4 regions of the Acinetobacter sp. NIPH 817 genome follow, and region 2 is predicted to be linked to each of the others. Evidence: predicted binding sites of a transcription regulator. Region 2 holds the regulator's gene; each other region holds the start of a gene.
What was found. The regulator PhoB, encoded in region 2, activates phosphate uptake and scavenging genes when phosphate is short. The targets are predictions, from matches to a motif close to TGTCATNAANCTGTCATAA.
Positions count from the first base shown of each region.

Region 1: a site for PhoB is predicted at 2,594-2,612, ahead of F968_RS13925 (inorganic phosphate transporter). Genes of this name have one in related genera too.
Region 3: a site for PhoB is predicted at 2,409-2,427, ahead of F968_RS09575 (porin). Genes of this name have one in related genera too.
Region 4: a site for PhoB is predicted at 2,271-2,289, ahead of F968_RS05865 (NAD(+) kinase). Genes of this name have one in related genera too.

Region 1 covers NZ_KB849420.1:2,172,120-2,176,474, forward strand. Annotated here, with positions in the region: gene F968_RS13920 (D-serine ammonia-lyase) at 1-751, opposite strand, end outside; gene F968_RS13925 (inorganic phosphate transporter) at 916-2,547, opposite strand; gene metH (methionine synthase) at 3,011-4,355, shown strand, end outside.
Region 2 covers NZ_KB849419.1:382,130-386,484, reverse strand. Annotated here, with positions in the region: gene F968_RS03165 (alpha/beta fold hydrolase) at 1-858, shown strand, start outside; gene phoR (phosphate regulon sensor histidine kinase PhoR) at 927-2,285, opposite strand; gene phoB (phosphate regulon transcriptional regulator PhoB) at 2,295-3,005, opposite strand; gene F968_RS03150 (TetR/AcrR family transcriptional regulator) at 3,260-3,931, opposite strand; gene F968_RS03145 (SDR family NAD(P)-dependent oxidoreductase) at 4,144-4,355, shown strand, end outside.
Region 3 covers NZ_KB849420.1:1,258,959-1,263,313, forward strand. Annotated here, with positions in the region: gene F968_RS09555 (NAD(P)-dependent oxidoreductase) at 1-132, shown strand, start outside; gene F968_RS09560 (hypothetical protein) at 287-751, opposite strand; gene F968_RS09565 (YARHG domain-containing protein) at 1,615-1,884, shown strand; gene F968_RS09570 (HIT family protein) at 1,902-2,315, shown strand; gene F968_RS09575 (porin) at 2,571-3,677, shown strand; gene F968_RS09580 (YidB family protein) at 3,788-4,355, opposite strand, start outside.
Region 4 covers NZ_KB849420.1:456,190-460,544, forward strand. Annotated here, with positions in the region: gene mrcB (penicillin-binding protein 1B) at 1-2,224, opposite strand, end outside; gene F968_RS05865 (NAD(+) kinase) at 2,410-3,318, shown strand; gene F968_RS05870 (YeaC family protein) at 3,315-3,587, shown strand; gene F968_RS05875 (glycosyl transferase family protein) at 3,786-4,355, opposite strand, start outside.

The DNA.
Region 1 (4,355 bases), on a different contig from region 2:
CAACTGCATAGCCTAAAAATAATGTTTTTGAGTTTTCATCATCAATGAAAAAACAGTGTGGGTCTTGCTCTGCGGCTTTTCTTCCCTCTTCAACCGCTACGCCATAGTCACTGGCATATTCCACAACATTGACGCCTAGTGAACGTAGTTTGTCTTTCTTCCACTGTCTCGCATCGGCAGACATATGGACTGTGACTCTAAAACCCAGTTTGGCGCTCATAATGCCGATAGAAAGCCCAAGGTTGCCTGTAGAACCTACTGCAATTTGATACTTAGAAAAAAACGTTCGAAATGCGTCTTGGTCGAGTTTAGTGTAATCGTCTTCAAACTTGAGAAGCCCTGCCTCAATCGCCAATTTTTCAGCGTGAGCCAAGACTTCATAAATACCACCACGCGCTTTAATTGAACCAGAAATAGGTAAATGACTATCTTTTTTTAGCCAGAATGCTCCACTCAGTTGCACTTTTTGTGTTGAAGAAAGTGCTTGCTGCATTTTCGGAATTTCAACGATATCTGATTCAATTTTTCCATGTTGTGCTTGAGTTTCAGGAAACACTTTTGCTAAATAAGGCGCAAAACGCGCTAGTCTTGCTTCCGCGTCACTTACGTCCTCGGCTGTGAGTCCAACTTTTTCTAAAGCTTCTATTAAAGGATAGCGATGAGGTGTAAACCAAAATATCTCTTGATAGGTTTGCAGTGTCTCAATAAGTGGAAATTGCTGTTTTAGCTGATCTATTTGAACCGCATCCATAATCTATCCTGATCTCAAAGTTTTAAGCCCAGCTTTTAAAGCTGCTTGATGCTATATAACGACTTGTTAATTTATAATTGAATGTACATGAAAATAGACTGAACTTAAAAAAGAAACAAATAAAAAAGCCACTGTGTACAGTGGCTTTAATGTTTTAAATGCTTTTATACAAACTGTAAGAATAACCAGTACAAACCGCCTGATAAACAGATTGTTGCAGGAAGTGTAAATACCCATGCAGATAAAATTGTTTTAACTGTATTGAAGTTTAAGCCTGATCTATTCGCGACCATGGTACCTGCAACAGCACTATTTAAAACGTGTGTTGTTGAAACAGGCATACCTAAACCATCAGCAGCAGCAATTGTACTCATTGCTACAAGCTCAGCAGACATCCCCTGACCATAAGTCATATGATGCTTACCAATACGCTCACCTACAGTCACAACAATACGTTTCCAACCTACCATGGTGCCTAAGCCAAGTGCCAAAGCAACTGCTACTTTCACCCAAGTTGGAATGTATTGTAAGAATGAATCTAAGCTACTACGGTATTCTTTCACAAGTTTTTCTTGTGACTGATCCATTTTTGGTAATGCATTCGCTTTATCCAAACGCTTAAACGAGGTTGTACTTAAATACATGTCATTACGAATTTCGCTAATTGCAGCTTCTGGAATGTCTTTTAAGTTGTTATAGCTAGAAACTCGCTCACCCAAGTGGTCAGTCATGCTTGCCAATGCAGGCACTACTTCTGGAGTTTGCTCTTTAGTTTGAATATATTTAGTCAGAATAACACGCGCTTTTTCATCGGTTAATTCTGGCTGATTTTGATTCAAAAATACGGCAGTTTGAGAAGAAAGCTGATGGAATGATTGAACTTGTTGTGTATCAAGGTTTTTATTTAATGAATAAGCCAACGGCACCAGACCAACCAAAATCAGCATGATGAGACCCATACCTTTTTGACCGTCATTAGAACCATGTGCAAAACTTACACCTGTACAGGTAAAGATTAAAATTGCACGAATGATTGCTGGTGGTGGTTTATTACCTTCTGGCGGTTGGAATAATTCTAATTGGCGTTTAAAAACAGTTTTAACCAACAAGAAAACAATCGCTGCAAAAGCAAAACCAATTAAAGGCGAAAATAATAATGCCTTACCGACTTTAATCACCTGATCCATATCAACACCACTGGTGGTTACGCCAGTCGATGCACTCAACAGATGGTTCATAATGCCCACACCCAAGATTGAACCAATCAAGGTATGAGAACTAGAAGCAGGAATACCCAAGAACCAAGTACCTAAGTTCCAGAGAATTGCAGCAATAAGGAGCGCAAAAACCATTGCGAAACCTGCACCGCTACCCATGTTCATAATCAGTTCAACAGGCAACAATGCAATAATGCCGTAAGCGACTGCGCCGCTTGCAACCATTACCCCAAGAAAATTACAAAAACCTGCCCACATGACTGCAACTGGTGCAGGTAAAGCATTGGTGTAAATCACTGTTGCTACTGCATTTGCAGTATCGTGGAAGCCATTTACAAACTCAAAGCCTAAAGCAATCAAGAGTGCAGTAGATAAAAGGATAACCGAATAAAGACTCAAAGGTGGTACATGTGCTAAATCAGCACTCACCTGAAATCCAATATAAATAAGTGTTGCAACAATAATCGTCAGAAACACCGGCATAAAAAACTTAGGTGTCGGGACATGCACATTCGTCGATTTGACTTGCAGGTTTGCCGCAAGTTTTGAATCCGAAACAGGGGGTAGATTAGAATTCATGCAGACGGTAAGAGGATAAAAAAATCCTCTGTATTCTTAAATTAAATTATGACAATTATATGACAAAGCAGCGCCTGATGAAGTCAATTTTTCATATTTTGACCTCATTTGATGCACCTTTCCTCTATAAAATTTATTTTTTTATTAAAATACAATAATTTAAATCAATTTACATCTTCCTTATTTATGACTATTTTTAAAGCAAAAATATATAAAAAATCACTCGAATGCTTGTTTTTTAAACAGAACAATTGTCATAAAACGGAATATTGGAGATGAAATATTTCAATATCATGATCATTTTATGAATATTTGATGAAAAAACAGTCTTCATTTGTCATAAAAGCCGTTTTTTAATGAATCTATTACAAGTGAATGACGGGTCGTTATAGCTCATCAAATGCGCAACTATTCTGTTACAATAGCGCGGCATTTTTAAATTTGTACAATATCGGGGTTTTATATGTCCACGCTTGCCACCCTAAAAGCGCTTCTTGCCAAACGCATTCTGATTATTGATGGTGCGATGGGTACCATGATTCAACGCCATAAACTAGAAGAAGCCGACTACCGTGGTGAGCGTTTTGCGGATTGGGCACATGACCTAAAAGGTAACAATGACCTTCTTGTGCTGACTCAACCCGAAATCATTCAAGGTATTCATGAAGCTTATCTTGATGCAGGCGCAGACATTATTGAAACAAACAGCTTTAACGGCACACGTGTTTCCATGTCTGACTACCACATGGAAGATCTTGTTCCAGAGATTAACCTTGAAGCAGCACGTTTAGCTAAAGCAGCTTGTGAAAAATATTCAACTCCTGATAAACCGCGTTTTGTGGCAGGTGTACTCGGTCCAACATCGCGTACCTGTTCAATTTCACCGAATGTAAATGACCCTGCTTTTCGTAACATTACTTTTGATGAACTAAAAGAAAACTATATTGAGGCAACTCATGCGCTGATTGAAGGCGGTGCAGATATCATTCTGATTGAAACCGTTTTTGATACATTAAACTGTAAAGCTGCAATTTTTGCGGTGAAAGAAGTCTTTAAACAAATTGGTCATGAATTACCACTCATGATTTCAGGGACCATTACCGATGCCTCAGGCCGTACCTTAACAGGTCAAACTGCCGAAGCGTTCTGGAACTCTGTACGCCATGGTGACTTACTTTCAATTGGTTTTAACTGTGCACTTGGTGCAGATGCTATGCGTCCTCACGTTAAAACCGTGTCTGATGTTGCTGATACTTTTATTTCTGCTCATCCAAATGCTGGCTTACCAAACGCATTTGGTGAATATGATGAAACACCTGAACAAACTGCGGCCTTCTTAAAAGAATTTGCAGAAAGTGGTTTGATCAATATTACCGGCGGTTGCTGTGGTACGACACCAGACCATATTCGTGCTATTGCCAATGCTGTAAAAGACATTGCACCACGTCAAATTCCTGAAACTAAGCCAGCTTGCCGCTTAAGTGGTTTAGAACCATTTAATATTTATGATGACTCATTGTTCGTTAACGTGGGTGAACGTACTAACGTTACTGGTTCAAAAAAATTCTTACGCTTAATTCGTGAAGAAAACTTTGCAGAAGCTTTGGAAGTTGCACAGCAACAAGTGGAAGCTGGCGCTCAGATTATCGACATTAACATGGATGAAGGGATGCTCGATTCGCAAAATGCGATGGTACACTTCTTAAACCTTGTAGCCTCTGAGCCAGATATTTCACGTGTGCCTATCATGATTGACTCATCGAAATGGGAAATCATTGAAGCAGGCTTAAAATGTGTACAAGGTAAAC
Region 2 (4,355 bases):
GGTGATTATGTGGGTGGGCCAGTTCATTCATATCAGGAAGTTGCTTCTAAAGCTTTAGATGGTTGGCTTGCACGTGGTTATGCAGTTGTTGCACCTGATTATCAAGGCTTAGGTACTTTAGGGGCACATCCTTATATGAATGCAAAGAGCCAACTGCATACGGTAGTCGATGCAGTGCGTGCATTACATTTGCTTAAGCCCAAAAATTTTAATAAACAATGGTTGGTGATGGGGCACAGTCAAGGCGGAGCTGCGGCAATTGCAGTGTCTGCCTATGGTCAAAACGATGCACCTGAACTAGATTTAAAAGGGGCCATCGCTCTTGCGCCAGGCGGTTATCAATATGAAGGTATTGCGGAATATGTGAAAACTAATCCGAACCCAGAACCTAGTGTGGCTGCTTTTTTCCCGATTGTGTTATTAGGAGCACAAGCAGCTGAACCAAGCATTGTTCCTGAAAACTTAGTCAGTTCGGAAATGAACACTGTGCTAACTCAGGCACGCAGTCGCTGTTTGTCTGAACTTCAATCTGATATGAAGAAATCTCCTGCGAGCATATTTAAAGCCGATGCAGACTTAAAACCTCTTTTGGCTTATCTAAAACAACAGTCCATTGAAAATATGGTTCCTACCGTACCATTAATGATTGTTCAGGGTTCTAAAGATCATTTAGTCGACCCTAGAGGCACATCTGCTTATTATCAGCAGCTATGTAAATTAAAAAAACCAACTATATATCAAACGATTGATGGCGGAGATCACCGCGATGCATTACGCCAGAGCAATACGTTTGCCACTAACTTTTTAAATGTCATAGAGAAAAACCAGAGCAAATCGTATTGCTCTACTTTTAAGTAAATTGGTTTAACTAATACAAAAAAGCCGACTTTTCATAAGTCGGCTTTTTATATGTACAAAGGATAATTTTAGGTCATGTTATATAGTCTTTCTTTCGGAAAAACTGCGGTAAATGTTGATCCTTCGTTTTCTTTAGACTGCACATCTAAATACGCGCCGTGTTGCATCAGCACGTGTTTTACAATCGCAAGACCTAAACCTGTACCACCTGTTTGGCGACTACGGTCACTGTCAACACGATAGAAGCGTTCAGTTAGTCGTGGCAAATGTTTAGGGTTAATTCCAATGCCTGTGTCTTGCACACTAAAGTAAGCATGTTCACCATCATCATGCCAACCGATGGTAATAGTTCCGCCTTTTGGTGTGTACTTGATAGCATTGGTAATTAAATTACTAAACGCACTGGCAATTTCCATGTCTGAACCAATCAGGTCACAGTGGCTATCAATGTGTAAATTGAGCGTGTGTCCATAATCGGCATTGTAGGCCTGAGCATCATCAAACAATTGATTCATTAAACTCGGCATTTCAATAATCTGGTTTTTTGCGATTTTCTTATTATTTTCTAAATTCGATAACAGTAGTAAATCATTGACCAACGCATTCATACGCTTGGTTTGTGATTGCATCTGATCAAATGCACGTTTCCAGCGTGGGCTAATATCTTCCTGATCGGTAAAGGTTTCGATATAACCACTGAGCACCGTTAATGGCGTACGAAGTTCATGCGAAATATTATCGACGAAGTCTTTACGCATTTGCTCAAGGTTGTGCATACGAGTCACGTCGTAAGCCACCAATAAGCGACTTTCTCCACCAAATCGTGTGAGCTTAACCTGTACATATCGGTCATCATCAAAATTTGAGTGAAGCTTAATCCCGTCGGGTGCCTGATCAATATTGTTAAAATATTCAATAAAGGTCGGCTGACGTAAAATCGTTAATAAGTTACGACCACGATCGAGAGGGCTGATCCCTAGCAAGCGTTCGGCAGCAGGGTTCCACCATTCGATTTGATGTTGGTCATCAATTAAAACAACGGCTTCAGCAAGCGCAACTAACGAAGACTGAGCTCGATCAATTAAACCGACCATTTCCGCCTGAACAATTCGTTCTTGGCGCTGAGCACGGTAGACATTAAATAATAATGCCCCCCAAATCCCATTAAGATTTGGAGGAACGTCATAAGGTTTATTCGCAATCCAGTCATTGACCAGATATAAAGAACGCAACTGGAGTGTAAAAAACACCACGAAGGCGATAAAAATACAGCTCCAGAAATACCCAAGGCCTAAACCGACTAAACCGGCAATAATTAGAAAAAATAATAAGAGCCGTAAATCTTGTTTGGCGAACGTCCATAAACTACTGTAGCGGGAAAGCTTTTGTTCACGTACCTGTTCGGGGACGGGGTAGGGTTCATACATAAATCTTGGTTAACCTGCGGCTAAATCTGCACGTGTTGAGAAACGGTAGCCAGTTCCACGCACAGTCTGAACAAATCGGTCTACACCAAAAGGTTCTAAAACTTTACGCAAACGGCGAATGTGCACATCGATAGTGCGGTCTTCGATATATACATTACCGCCCCACACCTGATCGAGCAACTGGGCACGTGTATATGCACGCTCTGGATGGGTCATAAAAAATGCAAGTAAGCGATATTCAGTTGGACCCATATCTAAAATGCTGTTGCCAAAGCTAACACGTTGGCTTACAGGATCAAGAATTAAGCCATTGGCATCAATAGTTTTTTCGCCACTTAATGCATTAGCACGACGCAGAACTGCCTTGATACGTGAAACCAGTTCACGTGTTGAAAAAGGCTTAGTCATGTAGTCATCTGCACCTGCGTCAAGACCTTGTACTTTGTGGTCTTCTTCTCCGCGAGCAGTCAACATAATCACTGGAATTTCTGCTAAGTTCTCATCGCGTTTTAAGCGGCGACATAAATCGACACCACTTACGCCTCCAGGTAACATCCAATCAAGCAAGATAAGCGCCGGACGTTGGTCGACGATAATTTGATGAGCCTGTTTGGCATCTTCTGCCTGTAAACACTGAAAGCCTGCCATGTCCAAAGAAGTATGGATCATTTCGCGAATAGGAAGCTCATCATCGACAATTAAAATATAGTCATCTTTCACAGCGCAATATCCTATAGATTTAACGGTGAACCGTTTTGTAGTTATGACAGGCTTATTACAAAGATTAATTATGACAATTTCATTGCAGAAAAGTCTATAAAATTAAATTTAGCAATAATTTGTGACAAAACCAAGGCAAAGGTATGACCAAATTGTGACATGAAAGCTTTAATTTTCTTAAAATCATTCAATAGGTTATCACTTGAATAGCTTAACTGGTTTAGCGTATTTATGTCTGTCAAAAAACTTTAATATTATTTTGAAACTTGCGCTAATAAAGATAAGAAAACGATACGGCATGCGGTTAAAACCTGCTCAAGAGACTGTTCAAACCCTCCCATGACCCATCGAATCGCAATTTGAGTGACGTATCCATTCAAACCAGTTGCGATTAAAGAAAGCTCATTTTCGTGGTGTTGAATTTGCGGCATGGTCAGCATAACAAAGGCTTGAATCATGCGATCAAATTGCGCAAGTGTTTCTTGAATAGTGGCCTGATTATGTAACTCTTGTACCAAAACTGCGTCGACATAGACAATACGAGCTAATCTTGGGTCGTCTTTTAATGTTGTCAGCAGTGCTCTTAAACCAGCATCGACCATTTTTTCTGGATCGGGGGTAGCTTTAATCACGGCTTGCATTAAGTTCTGCTGTAATTCTTCAATCATTTTTAAAAAGATTGTTTGGAATAAATCTTCACTCTTTTTAAATGATTCATAAAAATAACGTTCTGTGAGTTTTGCCTCTTGGCATACATCTTTTACCGTCACGGAAAAAAAACCGAGTGTTCCGTAGGTCGCAATACCTGCTTCAATCAATTTTTCACGGCGCGCCTCTTTACGTTCAGATAGAGATAACCCTTTGAACTGACGTTCTTTACTCACACTTTTTGTTTTCTTTTTACTGGTTGAGTCGTTAGTCGCCATAAATAAGTCGTTTCCTAAAGAATGGTTTCCTAATTTATAGGTTTTGGCCAAATATGCTTACTATGATAAAGCCCTCAGAAGAATTGTGCCATTCTATCTGAAATTACAGTGTACTATATTGACAATGGATATTGTCAAAATTATATTGAAGATGTCTGAACTGCACATGCAATGAACCGGTTGTGCAAATATCGAAAAACAAAGGATGGACAATGAAAAATTTTAAAAACAAAGTCGCTGCAATTACGGGCGCAGGTTCTGGCATTGGGCAACAGCTAGCAATTCTTTTGGCAAAACAGGGCTGCCATCTTTCGTTGAGTGATATTAATGAAAAAGGATTACAACAAACTGTCGAGCTTTTAAAACCGTACAGCAATATTACGGTTACTACCAAAAAGCTTGATGTGTCGGATCGTGAAGCTGT
Region 3 (4,355 bases), on a different contig from region 2:
AAGCTTCCTGCCCCGCTTTTGTCATTAACACAAAGTTTGATCCAAGCTGCTCATTTAACTGCTGAAGACAACAGTGACTTCTCTGCGGCAGTTAAAATGTATGAAGCATGGACAAAGATTACATTAGAGTAAATTTAATCTTTTAGAGGACTGCCTATTAAACTTAATTTTAATAGGCTCAATAATGAATAGTATGAAACCTCTAACATAGCAAACTCATGTCATTCATTACGAAAAATTTTCTATATAAAAGCATTAAGTATGTGAAAGATTATTATTTTTTACACTAAGCAGGTGCTTTATTAACCTTTTTATAATCGGAGGAGTTAAAATAGTTTACAATCATTTGCGCACTTTTATCGGATACAACCTTAGCTTGTTTCATTTTTGCTGAATAAGGGTTGGCAAGCATACAGCTAGGAAGCAAAGTATTAGCAAGTGGTGGAAACTTTTCTCTTCCTCCCAAAGTAATTCTTTCAATAAAACTAGCCAACCACATAATATATTCTCCTTTATTTTTATATGTTGGCATTAAACTGATATCGAGTTTAGCTGAACATTCATTTGCTGGCTTATTTAAACATTCTTCAAAATCAATAAAGTTATATTTTAATTTATATGAAGTATCTTTTATCTCTTGTCGGATCATACTAACTAAGCGATTCAAGTGTTCAATAATATCTTCTGAGAAAAGCTTTTCTTCTTCAGATTTTTTATAAATGCTTTCAGCAACGAGTAAAAACTGTGACATTCTCTATTTCCTTTTAATCTTGTCTCCGATGAATCATCAGATCCTTTAAGGAAGTATGATGAACATAACATTGCTATATGTAAGAGGGTTAGACTAAAAAGTAACTACAATAGTAAAAGTGAAAGTTGCATGCGAAACGTATCACACGAATTAAACATATAGCCAAATATAACTCGTAAGAATGGGGTTAAATTAATATATTTCGAAATAACTTAAATAAAAAAAACCCATCTCAATTTTAGAAATGGGTTACAAAAATAAAAAACTATCAAACGCAGCAATTTAAGGACCATATAATAGAAGTTAAAACATGCAAAATCAATACATCTTTCAATTGAAGTGTAAAATAAGATTACTTTTAACGTGCTTATATTTTACAGCTTAAAAGAAAAAGCCCATTTCCGTCTAAATTAAAATGGGCCCAGTGAATTCCACTTAATCCTAAAAACAAAAACTGTGATAATTATCACGTTTTGTGTTTTTGATAATGTCATTGCTCATCCCCTTTTTCATTGACCTAATTTCAAACTTCATTTGTCTATTTAGCAAATGAAAAGGCTATAAGATCTCATCTTTTGCTAAAATTTTTTATATCTGATCACCTCAATCAGCAGCATATTTTTATATCTTCAATAAAAGTTAAAAGTGAATTAAAAAGAATCAAATTCTAAAAAAATATATATAATTTCTCTTAAGTTTATGTTTTTATTTGATTTTTATAAATTATTGATATCTAAAGTTTTTATTTGTTTTATGAACAAATTATCACCCAAAATGACATTTGAGTAATTAATAATCATTGAAATATTGGTAATAAACCTTATATTGAGTACAGGTTCATACCTTTAACTGAGGAAACGCTCATGAATAAATTTATGGTTGCAGTCTTTACTGGCATGGTGAGCATTGCTGGTTTAAGCGTTCAAGCTGCAACGCCTGAGCAAGAATGTCAGAAATTGCAAGACGACTATAATTTGATTTATGCATCAAAAGGCTTTTGTTTCAAAGATCCTGATGCTAAAGAAAAATATGGTAATGAAAACTGTCATACGACAAAACCAAAGTTTTCTGACAAAGAGCAACAACGTCTTGATGCTATTAAAGAGCGTCAGAAAGAATTGAAATGTAAATAATTTTAAAGGAATAATACATGGCATACGATGATCAAAATATCTTCGCAAAAATTTTACGCAATGAACTTCCAGCGATAAAAATCTATGAAGATGATCAAGTTCTAGCTTTTATGGATATTATGCCTCAAGCCGATGGTCATACATTAGTTATTCCAAAAACACCTGCTGTAACGCTACTTGATTTACCCCCAGAAGCAGCTGCATATACCATCCAAATTGTTCAGAAAATTGCGAAAGCAATGGAAAAAGCCCTCAATTTGGAAGGTATCGTATTGATGCAACTTTCTGGAGCAGCCGCAGGACAAACTGTTCCGCATGTTCATTTTCACCTTATTCCTACAAATGTGCATCAACTTGGAAGACATGCTGTAGAGTTAGGCAATCAAGAAAAAATTAAAGCTTTAGCTGAGAAAATTAAAGCAGCTCTTTGATTTTTAATCTATTAAAGCGGAGTTTTTACTCCGCTTTTTTTCGTCTAAAAACTATAAAAACCTAAAATAATTAATTTATTTCTAAATTTTAATCGTCATAAAACTGTCATTTATTTTTCACGCCCTTGTCACAAAGTTTACCGATACTGCTTAGCAAGTTGGTGAGCTTTTGTAACTTTTTGTACATAAGTCAACTACAAAATAAATAGTTAACTAGGCATACGCCATTTTTAAATACCTTTTGGAGAAATCTCAATGAAGAAATTGCTACTCGCTGCCGCAGTTGCAACTTTGAGCATAAAAGCGGTGCAAGCAGCGCCAACTTTGTATGGCAAACTAAATGTTTCTATTAACCAAGTTGATAATAAAAATTTCGATGGTAAAAGTGATGTTACCGAAGTTAACTCAAACTCTTCTCGCATTGGGGTAAAAGGCGAAGAGAAATTAACTGACAAGTTATCTGCTGTTTATTTAGCTGAATGGGCAATTTCTACTGATGGTTCAGGTTCTGATACTGACCTGAGCGCTCGTAACCGTTTCATCGGTTTAAAAACTGAAGGTGTTGGTACTTTAAAAGTAGGTAAATACGACTCTTACTTTAAGACTGCTGCTGGTGGTAACCAAGACATCTTTAATGACGATACACGTTTAGATATTACCAATATCATGTACGGTGAAAACCGCTTAGATAACGTAGTTGGTTTTGAACTAGACCCTAAATTATTAGCTGGTTTAACTTTCAACATTATGGCTCAGACTGGTGAAAGCACCTCTGACAGCAAACAAGGTGAAACTGGTAAAGACAGCAAGAATGACAGCTTTGACTCTGTGTCTACTGCACTTGGCTATGAAAACAAAGACCTTGGTTTAGCAGTAGCTGCTGCTGGTGACTTTGGTATTAAAGGTAAATATGCGGCTTACGGTCTGAAAGATGTTTATACAGATGCTTACCGTGTAACTGGTTCTTATGACATCGCAAAATCAGGTTTTGTTGTAGGTGCTTTATGGCAACACGCTGAACCTACTGATGAATTGACTGCATATGGTCAATCATATAAATCAGATGGTTCAATCGATAAAGCTGGTAAAGCTTACCGTGGTTTAGAGGAACAAGCATATGCAGTAACAGCTGCTTATAAAATTCCTAACACTAAACTTAAAGTGAAAGCAGAATATGCTTCTGCTGAAACACAAGTAAGTGGTCAAGCAGATCGTAAAATTGATTTGTACGGTTTAGGTCTTGATTACCAAATCAATAAACAAGCTCGCTTCTACGGTATCGTTGCTCAACAAAAACGCGACTGGTTGAATGATGACGACAAGCAAACTGTTGTAGGTACTGGTATCGAATATAACTTCTAATTAGTTATCTTTGATTCATATCTAAAATAAAAGGGCTAATGCCCTTTTATTTTATTGTTCAGATTAAAAAAGCCGATATACAAATTATCGGCTTTTTTTAACTTTGTAGCTTACTTTAAGAAACCACTTACAAGATTCATGACGTTTTGAATGTCTTGGTTTGCTTCTTGATGATCGGTACTGTCACCCTGAGGTGTTAATGAGTCAATGACTTGAGGTAAGACCGAAGCAATTGCACCGTAAACTTGCTCTTTTGGAGCTTGAGCCTGCTGGGCAACTTGCTCAATATCTGTTGGGTTAAATAGACTTTGTAATTGCTGGGTAGGAACTTCACTATTACTTTGATTTGGATCAACCCAGCTTTGAACTTGGTTACCTAAACCCGCACCTTTTAACTTTTCTAAAGCAGCCTGCAAACCACCTTGTTGTTGAACCCAACCTAAGATTAAAGGTACAACTGCAATTAATAAACTTTGTACGCCACCACTTGCTTGAGGTGCGTTATTATTATTTCCAGTCACTTGACCTAATACAGAACCTAGTACGCCTCCAAGGCCACCTTGAGCGCCAGAAGAAGTATTGCCCCCCATTTGTCCGAGTACTGAACCTAAAATTCCACCTAAACCACCTTGACCTGATGCTTGCTGGTTCCCACCTAAAGCCTGCTGAGCCAAAATT
Region 4 (4,355 bases), on a different contig from region 2:
ATGGAGTAGCACGGTGCGGAACCGTATGGGTTAGCATCGGAATATACATAGCGCCATCACAAGCCTGAGCAGATAAATCACCTGTTGCACGATCAATCCACTGCCACTGTACAGTGTCTGGTTGACGTATATTCACAGGAGTTTGGCGTAACTGTTTCATCACGTTAGTCCATACTGGCAATGCACCAGATGAACCAGTTAAACCAGTTACTTTATTGTCATCTAAACCTAACCATACTACAGCGACATGGTTACCCGAATAACCTGCAAACCATGAGTCACGTGTATCGTTAGTCGTACCTGATTTACCTGCCAATTTTAAAGCTGGAGATAAGCTACTGTAGGCTGAACGACCAGTACCCGAAGACATGACCTGTTGTAAACCATAGTTCATGATATAGCCAACAGCCGGATCAATCGTTTGTTGAACATTCAGGCCATAACGGTCAAGTAAACGACCATTCGCATCTACCACAGATCGAATTGCACGAGTTGGATATTTAAAACCGCCTGTAGCGAAGTTCTCATAAATCCCGAGCACTTCCATTGGTGACATATTGACTGCCCCAAGGAAAATAGAAGGGTAGGCAGGAATCGTTGATTCAACACCAAACTTTCTTAGATTATTGCTAAATGTTGATAAACCAAACTCTTGACCCAAACGTACAGCAGAAAGGTTATATGAGTTTGCTAATGCTTCGCTCAGACTTACTACACCATGTCCACCACCACTATAGTTTTTAGGTGTCCAGCTTTTACCGCCGTCTACAGGAACACTGATTGGAGCATCTTCAATTTGGCTTGCCCAGTTATAACGTCCAGATTCAATCGCACTTAAATAAATTACAGGTTTCAATAAAGAACCGACTTGGCGTTTTGCATCTAAAGCACGGTTAAAACCAGTAAAGTCTTGTGTAGAGCCAACTGCTGCAACAAGCTCACCATTTTCAGGATGCGCAATCAGTACAGCACCTTGGAGGTTTTTCAAACGTGCTGGGTTGCTGTTTGCTAAGCGGTCTACTGAAGCTTTAAATGCATTTTGAACTTGAGTTTGAGTAATTGGGTCTAAGGTCGTAAAAATACGTAAGCCCTGATTGGTTAAATCACTTTCTTGATATTCTGTACGCAATTGACGACGTACAATATCTAAAAAGTCTGGGAATTTTGCAGGCCCTAAACTTGGTTTGCTTAATACATTTAAAGGACGTGCAATTTCATCTTCATATTCGGCTTGAGTTAAATAACCCATCACACGCATATTATTTAATACGGTATCGCGGCGTTTTTTTGCACCTTCAGGGTTTTTCCAAGGATTATATAAAGAAGGACCTTGTACCAAACCTACTAAATAAGCTTGTTGAGCAACACTAAGCTCACGTAATGGTAAACCAAAATAAAATTGTGAAGCCAAACCATAGCCATTAATTGAGTAGCTACCGTTTTGGCCCAGATTCACTTCATTTAAATAGGCTTCTAAAATTTCATCTTTGCTGTAATGCAGCTCGATGAGCAAAGCCATTAAAGCCTCATTAACTTTACGTTTTAATGTACGCTCAGGTGTGAGATAGAAGTTTTTAACTAATTGTTGAGTCAGGGTTGAGCCACCTTGACGCTTTCCACCCGTGATATTACTCACTAGTGCACGAGCCGTACCGCGAATTGAAATACCATGATGATGATAAAAATTGCGGTCTTCTGTAGAAATTAAAGCTTCAATGAGTGGTTTAGGGACATTATTCAATTTAATGAGTACACGGTCTTCATTGTGTTGAGGATAAATTCCTCCAATGAGTAACGGTTCTAAGCGTGCAACGCCAGTTGAAGAAGGTTTAGTACTTCGAACTTCAACAACTTGATCATTTGCAAAACTTAACTCTAAGACTTGTTCAGGTTCAACACTGTCGCCGTAGTCAAAACCACGTGTGTGAATATACATGTTGCTGCCTTGAGCAACATAACTTCCCGATTTGTCATAATTACTTGAAGTTTTGTAACCCAGTAGCTTCAATTCTTGAGTGAAATTTGCTTGGGAAATAGGTGCGTTGTTATAAATTTCCAGAGGTCGTGCAAACACTTTGGCAGGAATATCCCACCGTTGTCCTTCAAATTTTTCACGGATAATATTATCTAAACGAATCAGATAGATACTAAGAGCAATAAAAGCACCAATGACCAAAATGGAAAAGATTAGTGCAAAGAAACCGATACCACGTTCAAACTTCATAAAAATGAGATAAAACCCTAACAATGCCTGTAATGATGCGATAGCTTGTCATCAATTTGCAATGATAAAACTGTGAATAATTGGAAAACTTAGATTGAATTTTACAGCATCTTGTAGTTATGTTTTTTTAAATTAATCAGGTTAATGTTATTATAGGCAAGTATCGCAGCGGAGCTTACTCATTCGTGCAAATTTCACATAAATCCTTCAGAAACGTCGGGTTAATCGGTCGACCAGATAAATCATCAGTTGTAGAAACACTATGTTTAATTCATGATCATTTATTGAACCTAGGTTTAAACCCCATTTTTGATCAGGAAACTGCTGAATTAGTGCCTTATGATCATGCACAGGTAGTAAGCCGTCATTTATTAGGTGAAGTTGCTGATTTAGTTATTGTAGTAGGCGGAGATGGTTCTTTACTCCATGCGGCAAGAGCTTTGGTTCGTTACAATACACCTGTTATTGGTATCAACCGTGGGAGATTAGGTTTTCTAACCGATATCAAACCGTCAGAAGCGATTTTTAAACTTGACCAAGTGCTTCAAGGGCATTTTCAACTTGATCGCCGTTTCTTACTTGAAATGGAAGTGCGAACAAATGGCGAAGTCATTTATGATGCCATTGCTTTAAATGATGTCGTTTTGCATTCGGGTAAGTCGGTCCACATGATTGACTTTGAACTCAACATTGATGGCCAGTATGTTTATCGCCAGCATAGTGACGGTTTAATTGTTTCGACTCCAACTGGATCAACGGCTTATGCGTTGTCAGGTGGTGGACCAATTTTACATCCAAGTATGGATGCGATTGCATTAGTTCCAATGCATCCCCACACATTGTCATCACGTCCTATCGTAGTCGGTGGACAAAGCGAAATTAAGATTGTTATTCGCGAAAATCGGGTGTTACCGATGGTGAGTGCAGATGGTCAACATAGCATATCGCTCAATGTTGGAGATAGTTTACACATCCGCAAACATCCATTTAAACTAAGTTTATTGCATCCACCAGGTTATGATTTTTATATGGCCTGCCGTACCAAACTTGGTTGGAACCAAGATTTTGAATCTTTCCAAAGAGATGAATCATGAATATTGAACAAATGCTATCTATTTTAAACCCTGAGATTGTAGAGCGTTTAAAAACAGCAGTAGAAATTGGTAAATGGCCAAATGGCGTTGTTTTAACAAAAGAGCAGCGTGAAACTTGTATGCAAGCTGTAATCGCTTGGGAGCTAAAGAACTTACCAGAAGAGCAGCGTAGTGGTTATATTGACCGCGGTACGAAAGAAGAGGGTGAGGTTTGTGAAGATGATCATCACAAACATGAGCCAGAATTTAAACCAATTCGTTTTGTTTAAAACAGCATTTTAGAATAAAAAAATAAATCGTATTAGCATTTGCTATCGCGTGGGCGACATGGATGTCGCCTGTTGAGCAACAGTACAAGAACGTACTGTTTGCTCGACGCAAGATTTTTGTTACTTTTCATCTTTGAAAAGTAAGTATTGCCTCTATGTAACCATATCGAAGAGACATGGCGTATAAGGCTGTATGAACTAAATTTTATCTTTTAGCCCTAAATTTCTTGTTTCCCATAATACTTTTGCTTTCTGCATTGCCTCTTCAAAACTAGCAACAACGCCCATCGTATATAGCGCGATTCCGATGGTTTCTGTTACTGCCATTTCTCCATATTCATGGTGCTGTTGACCTAACCATACTGCTTTAAAAGTTGCTAAATCTAACTCTTCTTCAGTTGGACTACGTTCAGGCGTGAGTTTTGGTAACTCGTGTTCATAAAGTTCACCATTTTTAATGCCACAAATGAGAGTTTTGGCGTCTGGATTTCGCTCAAATTCACCGCCTTCACCCTTAATCACAGCACTATTTTGATAGCCTAAGCGCAGTGCACTATGTTGATGAGAGGTTCTATAAGCTGGATGGAATATCGCTTGTAAGGTGGCTTTAGCATTAAAAGGATTGATTAAGCGGGCTAAAGTATGAATCGGCGAGCGTAGGCCCATTACATTTCTTAAAGAAATTAGTTCACTTAAAACCGGTGAAATCACTTCTAGTGGTAAGTAGGCAAAATTTTGCTCTGTTAGATGCGCGCGAACTTCTTGTTC